DNA from 3 places in the Pseudomonas sp. TH39(2020) genome. Region 1 is predicted to be linked to each of the others. Evidence: predicted binding sites of a transcription regulator. Region 1 holds the regulator's gene; each other region holds the start of a gene.
The links. The regulator sigma-54, encoded in region 1, starts transcription at its own class of promoters, with help from an activator protein. The targets are predictions, from matches to a motif close to ANTGGCATNNANNTTGCTNT.
Positions count from the first base shown of each region.

Region 1 (3,175 bases):
GACCCGCAAGGAACTCGACAAGGCCGGTCGTCGCAAAGAGCTGGAAAGCCTGCTGCAGGAATTCCACATCAGCCACATCCGCGACAACCTCGGGATGAGCCTGTCCGGTGGCGAACGCCGCCGTGTGGAAATCGCCCGGGCACTGGCTACCAACCCGAAGTTCATCCTGCTCGACGAACCGTTCGCCGGCGTGGACCCGATTTCGGTGGGCGACATCAAGCAGATCATCTATCACCTCAAGGCCAAGGGCATTGGTGTGCTGATCACTGACCACAACGTCCGTGAAACCCTGGATATCTGCGAAACCGCCTACATCGTCAACGATGGCCAGCTGATCGCCGAAGGTGACTCTGCCACCATCCTGGCCAACGACCTGGTCAAGGAAGTGTATCTGGGCCATGAGTTCCGCCTGTAAGCACTGAGGTGTCTGGCTGGTTGCTCGGGCGCTTGTCTCGATAAAAAATCAACATTTTTTTATTGTTACAGCGCTCTAGGCAAACGCTGCAGTTTCGGGCATATAATTTGCTTATGTTTGGCGCTCCGGCGCCCTGTAGTGGATGGCGCATGTGCGCCGGCGAATAAGGTGTTAAGCCCCTGCCATGAAACCATCGCTAGTCTTGAGAATGGGCCAGCAGCTGACGATGACACCGCAGCTGCAACAGGCCATCCGCCTGCTCCAATTGTCGACCCTGGACCTGCAACAGGAAATCCAGGAGGCCCTGGAGTCCAATCCGATGCTCGAACGCCAGGAAGAAGGCGACGACTTCGATAACGCCGACCCCTTGGCCGACAAAGCCGAACAGCAACCTAACGCCGACATTCAGGAACCCTCCTACCAGGAAACCGCCCCGACGGTTGATAACCTCGAGGAAGGCGACTGGAACGAGCGCATCCCCAACGAACTGCCCGTCGATACCGCGTGGGAAGACGTCTACCAGACCAGCGCCAGCAGCCTGCCGAGCAACGATGACGACGAGTGGGACTTCACCACCCGGACATCGGCCGGCGAAAGCCTGCAAAGCCACCTGCTGTGGCAACTGAACCTGGCCCCTATGTCCGACACCGATCGCCTGATCGCCGTGACCCTGATCGACTGCATCAACAATCAGGGCTACCTGGACGAAACCCTCGAGGAGATTCTCGAAGCCTTCGACCCGGAACTGGACATCGAACTGGACGAAATCGAAGCCGTCCTGCACCGCATCCAGCAATTCGAACCCGCTGGCATCGGCGCCCGCAACCTGGGCGAATGCCTGCTGCTGCAATTGCGCCAGTTGCCCGCCAAGACGCCTTGGCTGGTCGAGGCCAAACGCCTGGTCACCGATTACATCGACCTGCTCGGCAGCCGCGATTACAGCCAGCTGATGCGTCGCATGAAGCTCAAGGAAGATGAACTGCGCCAAGTAATTGAACTGGTGCAGAGCCTCAACCCGCGCCCAGGCTCGCAAATCGAGTCCAGCGAAGCCGAATACGTCGTTCCCGACGTGATCGTACGCAAGGACAACGAGCGCTGGCTGGTGGAGCTGAACCAGGAATCCGTGCCACGACTGCGGGTCAACGCTCAATACGCCGGTTTCGTGCGCCGCGCCGACACCAGCGCCGATAACACCTTCATGCGCAATCAGTTGCAAGAGGCCCGCTGGTTCATCAAGAGCCTGCAAAGCCGCAACGAAACCCTGATGAAAGTAGCCACTCAGATCGTCGAGCATCAGCGCGGCTTTCTTGAATACGGCGACGAAGCCATGAAACCGCTGGTCCTGCATGACATCGCCGAAGCGGTGGGCATGCACGAGTCGACGATTTCACGGGTGACCACGCAGAAATTCATGCATACCCCACGGGGCATATATGAACTGAAATACTTTTTCTCCAGCCACGTCAGCACCTCTGAGGGCGGTGAATGCTCGTCCACGGCGATCCGCGCGATCATCAAAAAACTGGTTGCCGCGGAAAATCAGAAAAAGCCGTTGAGTGACAGCAAGATCGCTGGTTTACTGGAGGCACAAGGCATTCAGGTGGCTCGCCGCACCGTCGCCAAGTACCGCGAATCTCTAGGGATCGCGCCTTCGAGCGAACGCAAGCGGTTGATGTAGAGCCACGCCACAGCGTTCCAGTGGCAGGCATTTCTGCCTGCCGCTTTATGCACTGGCAACGAAGGAGAAGCTGTATGCAAGTCAACATCAGTGGACACCAACTGGAAGTGACCGAACCTCTTCGCACCTACATCGGCGAAAAACTCGAACGATTAGAGAGGCATTTCGACAAGATCACCAACGTGCAGGTCACGATGACGGTCGAAAAGCTCAAGCAGAAAATCGAAGCCACGCTGCATATTCCCGGCAATGAAGTGGTCGCAAACGCGGAGCATACCGATATGTACGCGGCGATCGACGCACTGACCGACAAGCTGGATAAACAACTCAAAAAGCATAAGGAAAAGACCCAAAGCCTCCTCCAGGGCGCGACCGGTCGTTAACACTCCCAACCCATGATCCGACTTGAAAGCATCCTGACCCCCGGCCGTTCCCTCGTGAACGTGCCGGGCGGCAGTAAAAAGAAAGCCCTCGAGCAAATTGCCAACCTTATCCACAAAGAAGTGCCGGATCTGGAGATGCAAGATGTCTTCGAGGCTCTGATTGCCCGTGAAAAACTCGGCTCAACCGGTTTTGGCAACGGCATCGCCATTCCCCACTGCCGCCTGAAGGGCTGCACCTCGCCCATCAGCGCCCTGATGCACCTTGATGCACCCATTGATTTCGACGCCATCGACGGCGCCCCGGTTGACCTGCTGTTCGTTTTGCTGGTCCCGGAAGCCGCTACCGATGCGCACCTGGAGTTACTGCGCCAGATCGCCAGCATGCTCGACCGCAAGGAAGTGCGCGAAAAACTGCGCAGCGCCCCGAGCAATGAAGCCTTGTATCAGGTTGTCCTGGACGAGCAAAACGGTCATTAACCATGCGCTTGATCATCGTCAGTGGCCGCTCCGGCTCAGGTAAAAGTACCGCACTCGATGTTCTCGAGGACAACGGCTACTACTGCATCGACAACCTGCCCGCCGGTCTGCTGCCGGAACTGGCCGAACGCGCGTTAATTCACACCGAGCTGGCGCAACCGCTGGTTGCCGTATCGATTGATGCGCGTAACTTGCCGAGTCACTTGTCGCGGTTTCCCGAAC
Region 1 is NZ_JAEKFF010000006.1:1,107,209-1,110,383, forward strand. It holds gene lptB (LPS export ABC transporter ATP-binding protein) at 1-415, shown strand, start outside; gene JFU47_RS13100 (RNA polymerase factor sigma-54) at 600-2,093, shown strand; gene hpf (ribosome hibernation-promoting factor, HPF/YfiA family) at 2,168-2,476, shown strand; gene ptsN (PTS IIA-like nitrogen regulatory protein PtsN) at 2,489-2,953, shown strand; gene rapZ (RNase adapter RapZ) at 2,956-3,175, shown strand, end outside.

Region 2 (3,175 bases), on a different contig from region 1:
CATCGCGTTCACGCCCACCGATTTACCGGAACCGGTCGTACCGGCTACCAGCAAGTGCGGCATTTTCGCCAGGTCGGTGATGACCGGCTTGCCGCCGATGTCGTGGCCCAGAGCCAAAGTAACCGGCGACTTGAAGTTGTCGTACTCGGGGGTCGACAGCACTTCGGAGAAGCGCACGATCTGGCGGTCTTCGTTAGGGATCTCGATACCAACGGTGGTCTTGCCCGGAATCACTTCCACCACGCGCACGCTGGTCACGGCCAGGGAACGTGCCAAGTCTTTCGCCAGGTTGGAGATGCGGCTGACCTTGACGCCCGCCGCTGGCTGGATTTCGTAACGGGTAATCACCGGGCCCGGGTGAATCGAATCCACCGAAACCTCGACGCCGAATTCCTTGAGCTTGATTTCCAGCAAGTGGCCGACCGCCGCCAGGGATTCAGGCGAATAATTGAGTTGTTTCTTTTCTGCCGGGTCGAGAATCGAGATCGGCGGCAAGGTGCCTTCGACGGCGCTGTCAACGAACAACGGCGCCTGTTTCTCTTTTTCCACGCGCTTGCTGGGCGCCGCTGGCTTGGGCGGCGCCGGGGCAATCACCGGCGGCACCTGCTTCTCGCGGTCCGACATGTGTTTGCTCAGGGCCTGCTCACGTTCGATCAGGCGCTCCTTGACCTTGGCTTGCTCGCGTTTGTCGGTGACGGTCGGCGCCACTACGTCATGGACGCGGTCGTCGACTTCACGCAACTGCGCAACCAGCTGTTTGCGCTCGACACGGGCGGCCCACCAGCGATTGGCCGCGCCCTGGAACAATTCGAGCAGGTCGAGGGTGATCTTGCCGGTGAGGTCCATCACTTTGAACCACGACAGGTCGGTGAACACTGTCAGGCCAAACAGGAACAACGCGATGAACAACAGCGTACTGCCCTGGATATTCAGGGCGTTCCTGGCCAGGTCGCCGAGGCTTTCGCCTAACGCGCCGCCAGCGCCGGCCGGCAGACCGGTCGCAGCGTGGAAATGGATATGGGCCAGTGCCGCGCCCGAGAGCACCAGAAACACCAGGCCGATCAGGCGCCAGGAGAACAGCCAGCCGCTCCACTCCCACTGCTCGTGGCGTTGACGGAAGATTTGAAAAGCCTTGATCGCCAGCAACAGCGGGAAGATGTAGGCGAAGTAACCCAACACCATGAACAGGATATCGGCGCTGTAGGAGCCTACCGGTCCGCCGAAGTTCTGCACATCGTCGATTTTGCTGTTATGGCTCCAGCCCGGATCGTCCTTGCCGTAGGTCAACAAGGCCATCATCAGGAACAGGCACAAGCCGCCGATGGCGATCAATGCACCTTCCTTGAGTCGGTAGTGCAGTTGCTGGCGCCAGAGCGGAACGACGGCTGGTTTAGGTGCTGCGGTGGATTTCTTCAAAACGCTTCTTTTCCTGCGCCTATGGCGCGTCCATCTGTTGAATGACTATAAAAAACTGCCCAATCCAGGCAGGTAAAAAAGTTAACAGGTGTAACTGGGACTACTTTTAACACTACGCTCCGGTTTTTATAAACACGGCGTGTCGCGCTCATTTTATTACAAACGCTGTTACAGGCAGGCATTGTACGGGTTTGTTCGTCCGATGCCATGCTTGAAACCCAAGGTGTAGCATAGCCAACAGCACATTACGTGCGGTTCAATTTGAGCATGCATTCTCTTTTGTGACAAAGGCTTATGAGGTGTTTTTATGAGCGAAGCGAAGCATTCCCGCCTGATCATTCTGGGTTCCGGCCCTGCCGGTTACAGCGCTGCCGTTTATGCCGCCCGCGCCAACCTCAATCCCGTTGTCATTACCGGCATACAGGCAGGTGGCCAGCTCACCACCACCGTCGAAGTCGACAACTGGCCCGGTGATGTCGAAGGCCTCACCGGCCCGGTGCTGATGGAACGCATGCAAAAACACGCCGAGCGTTTTCACACAGAGATCGTTTACGACCACATCCACACTGCCAAGTTGCAACAGCGCCCATTTGAACTCATCGGCGACAGCGGCACTTACACCTGTGATGCGCTGATCATCGCCACCGGCGCCTCGGCGCAATACCTGGGGCTGCCATCGGAAGAGACATTTGCCGGCAAAGGGGTGTCGGCCTGCGCGACGTGCGACGGTTTCTTCTACCGCAATCAGGTGGTCGCAGTCGTTGGCGGCGGCAACACGGCAGTTGAAGAAGCGCTGTACCTGTCAAACATCGCCAAGGAAGTTCACCTGATTCACCGCCGCGACAAGTTGCGCTCGGAGAAAATTCTTCAGGACAAGCTCTTCGAAAAAGCCGCCAAAGGCAATATCCGCCTGCACTGGAACCAGAATCTGGATGAAGTGCTGGGTGATGCCAGCGGTGTGACCGGCGCCCGCCTGCGGGACAGCCACAGTGGCGAAACCAGTGAATTGCCGCTGACTGGCGTGTTCATCGCTATTGGCCACAAACCCAACACCGACCTGTTCGAGGGTCAGCTGAAAATGCGTGACGGCTATCTGCTGGTCAAGGGTGGCAGCGAAGGCGATGCTACCAGCACCGAAATCGCAGGCGTGTTTGCCGCCGGTGACGTGGCCGATCACGTTTACCGCCAGGCCGTGACGTCTGCCGGGGCCGGCTGCATGGCTGCGCTGGACGCCGAGAAGTATCTCGACGACATTCCAGTCGTTTGACGGCACACTTCACGGTGGGCCCACCCGCCCACCACCGCCCTCCCCTTCTGCAAGCCCGGATGCCATGCTGACTTGGTTACAACGCAACACCCTGACCTTCCCGCCCCTGGAAAAAGCCATGCGCGATCCCAACGGGCTGTTGGCCGCGGGCGGGGATCTGTCCGCCGATCGTCTGATTCAGGCCTATCGCCACGGCTGTTTTCCGTGGTTCTCGGAAGGCCAGCCGATTCTCTGGTGGTCGCCGGATCCACGCACCGTACTGTTTCCCGACGAACTGCACGTCTCGCGCAGCCTGAACAAATTGCTGCGCCAGCAACGCTATCAAGTGACCTTTGATCAGGATTTTGCCGCGGTCATCCGCGCTTGCGCCGCACCTCGGGATTACGCCGACGGCACCTGGATCACAGAAGCCATGCAGAACGCCTACCTCGAGCTGCACAGGCGTGGCTACGCCCATTCGGTGGAAGTCTGGGACCAGGGCGAACTGGTCGG
Region 2 is NZ_JAEKFF010000008.1:733,401-736,575, forward strand. It holds gene JFU47_RS31690 (DNA translocase FtsK) at 1-1,416, opposite strand, end outside; gene trxB (thioredoxin-disulfide reductase) at 1,724-2,683, shown strand; gene aat (leucyl/phenylalanyl-tRNA--protein transferase) at 2,748-3,175, shown strand, end outside.
Region 2: JFU47_RS31690 (DNA translocase FtsK) is a predicted target of sigma-54. The motif match lies at 1,654-1,673, and genes of this name have one in related genera.

Region 3 (3,175 bases), on a different contig from region 1:
GCGATCCCACTCAGTGCCAGAACAGATACATAGCGATTCATGACCCTACCTCACGGTGTTGCAGGCGACCTCATGGCCGCCTCATAGACTTGGTTACAGATTCTGCGTTACGAACGAGAGCATCTGGTCGGCGGTGGAGATCACCTTGGAGTTCATCTCGTAAGCGCGCTGAGTGGTGATCATGTTGACCATCTCTTCAACGGTGCTGACGTTCGAGGTTTCCAGAGTGTTCTGCAGCGTGGTGCCGAAACCGGCCAGGCCCGGGGTACCGACTTGCGGCGCGCCGCTGGCAGCAGTTTCCAGGAACAGGTTGTTGCCTACTGCCTGCAGACCGGCCGGGTTGATGAAGTCAGCGGTTTGCAGGTTGCCGATCACCTGGGATGCCGGGTTGCCGGCAACGGTGATGGACACGGTGCCGTCGCGACCGACCGTGAAGGTCTGGGCATCGTTCGGGATGACGATGGCCGGTTCCAGGGCGAAGCCGCTGGCGTTCACGATCTGACCGTTGGAGTCCAGGTGGAACGTACCGTCACGGGTGTAGGACGTCGTGCCGTCCGGCTGCAGAATCTGGAAGAAACCGCGACCGTCGATGGCCATGTCCAACGGCTGCTCGGTGGTTTGCAGGCTACCGGCGGTGAAGTTTTTCTGGGTGCCGACAATGCGCACACCGGTACCCACTTGCAGACCCGACGGCAGTTCGCTGTCCTGGGTCGACTGGGCGCCTGGCTGGCGTTTGATCTGGTAGAGCAAGTCCTGGAACTCGGCGCGGTCACGTTTGAAACCCGTGGTCGACACGTTGGCCAGGTTGTTGGAAATGGTCGTCAGGTTGGTGTCCTGGGCGGACAGACCTGTTTTGGCAACCCATAGAGCCGGAAGCATTCGATTCTCCTCGTGCGCCTGTTTTACGGCGCTACGTTCTGATAATTAGCTGATCTGCAAGACCCGAGCCATGGCCTGGTCATCGTCTTTGGCGGTGTTCATCATCTTGATGTGCAGCTCGAACTGCTTGGCCAGGGCCAGCACCGAAGTCATCTCTTCCACGGCGTTGACGTTGCTCGACTCAAGGAAACCGGACACCAGTTTGACGTCGGCATCGGCTTGCGCCGGCTTGCCGTCCTTGGTGTGAATCGAACCGTCCAGGCCTTTGGTCATGTTCTTGAAGTCTGGGTTGACCAGTTTGATGCGGTCGACTTCCGCCATCACGCGAGGACCTTCGCCCATCGCACGAATGCTGATAGTGCCGTCCTCGCCCACTTCGATTTGCTGCTCGGGCGGCACGGCAATCGGCCCGCCATTGCCCATCACCGGCATACCGTTGCCGGCCCGCAGCACGCCCAGGGCGTCGACATTCAGGCTACCGGTGCGCACGTAGCTTTCGCCGCCGTCAGGGTTCTGCACGGCGATCCAGCCATTGCCTTGCACCGCGACATCGAGGTCGCGACCGGTTTGAACCAAGGCGCCCGGAGAGAAGTCGGTGGCCGGACGTTCGGACAGGGCAAACGCACGCGCCGGAAAGCTGTCGCCGAACACCGGTATCGAACGAGCCTGTTCCAGGTCTTTCTGGAAGCCGTTGGTGGAGATGTTCGCCAGGTTGTTGGCATGAGCCTTCTGCGCCAGTGCATTCTGGCTGGCGCCGGTCATTGCCACATAAAGGTACTTGTCCACGCTCTTTCCTCTGCATGCCGGACGTTTGCCGCCCACTGCTGTACTGCTGAGCCACAAGCAATTTGCAGACCAACTTTTTTCTGGCGGCGCAGGGCCCGGCAAACAAAGGACTTGAGGGGTTCAGGAGGGTTTGGAGGATTGTGTCGAAGACGAAAAACCGGCGGTGTTATGCCGCTTCGCGGCAAGTGCCGACTCTTAGGCTCAACGCGTTGTTGTAGCAGCTGTCGAGCTTGCGAGGCTGCGTTCGGCTGCGCAGCAGTCGTAAACCCGGCGCGCGCGGTCATCCTGAAACAATGCGGCGCCTGAATTCACGACTGCTGCGCAGCCGAACGCAGCCTCGCAAGCTCGGCAGCTGCTACAGGGACCTATGTGTTGCCGGGTTCTTTACCAACCTCATACTCTCGCAACTTATTGGCAATGGTCGTATGCGAAACCCCCAGCCGCTTGCCCAACTGCCGGCTGCTCGGATGTTCCGAATACAAGCGCTCAAGCACCGCTTTCTCGAAACGCCCGACAATTTCGTCCAGCCCGCCCTCGAGCGAGAAATCGCCAAGTGGCTGACGCACGCCGTAGTCCGGCAGGCGAATATGTTCGGCCTTGACGGTCCCGCCTTCGCACAAGGAAACCGCCTGGAACAACACATTTTCCAATTGCCGAACATTGCCCGGCCAATGGTAGTGACTGAGCCGCTCCATCGCCGCCGGCGCCAGTTTCGGCAGCGGGCAACCGATCTGCCGACTGGCCTGATCGAGGAAGTGTTCTACCAGCGGCGTCAAACCATCGAGGCATTCGCGCAGTGGCGGGATGTGCAGTGAAAGCACGTTCAAGCGGTGATACAAATCCTGGCGAAACTCACCGCGCGCGCACAACTCGGACAGATCGACCTGCGTCGCGCAAATCACCCGCACATCCAGATAAACCTCTTCATCGCTGCCCACACGACGGAAGCAACCGTCCTGCAGGAAACGCAGCAATTTCACCTGTAAACGCGGGCTCATTTCCCCGACACCATCGAGAAACAGCGTACCGCCCGCCGTCAGCTCCAGCAGACCGAGTTTGCCTTCGGCCCGCGCCCCTTCGAAAGCGCCGGGGCCGTAGCCGAACAGCTCCGTCTCAGCCATGGATTCCGGCAGGCCGGCGCAGTTGAGCGCCATCAACGGTGACTGCCCACGCGGACTCGCCAGGTGGCAGGCGCGCGCCAACAACTCTTTACCCGTCCCGGTTTCACCTTCTATTAATAGCGGCGCATCCAGCGGCGCCATGCGTCGGGCTTCGCGAACCACCGCGGCCATCACCTTCGAGCTTTGGAAAATGCTGTCGAAACCTCGCAGCTCCTGCTTGCGCACGTTATAGATGCGCTCACCTACCCGGTCGGCGCGGTGCAGCGTGAGAACCGCGCCAGCCATGGCTTCGCTGTCGTCATGCTCTGATTGCAGCGGCGCGATGTCGGCGAGAAACACGTCGCCCTTCACCTTCACCCGCAACCCGTTGATCCGCGACTTGTTGGCGC
Region 3 is NZ_JAEKFF010000007.1:1,018,625-1,021,799, reverse strand. It holds gene flgH (flagellar basal body L-ring protein FlgH) at 1-41, opposite strand, end outside; gene flgG (flagellar basal-body rod protein FlgG) at 94-879, opposite strand; gene JFU47_RS25105 (flagellar basal body rod protein FlgF) at 925-1,665, opposite strand; gene JFU47_RS25100 (sigma-54-dependent transcriptional regulator) at 2,031-3,175, opposite strand, start outside.
Region 3: JFU47_RS25105 (flagellar basal body rod protein FlgF) is a predicted target of sigma-54. The motif match lies at 1,720-1,739, and genes of this name have one in related genera.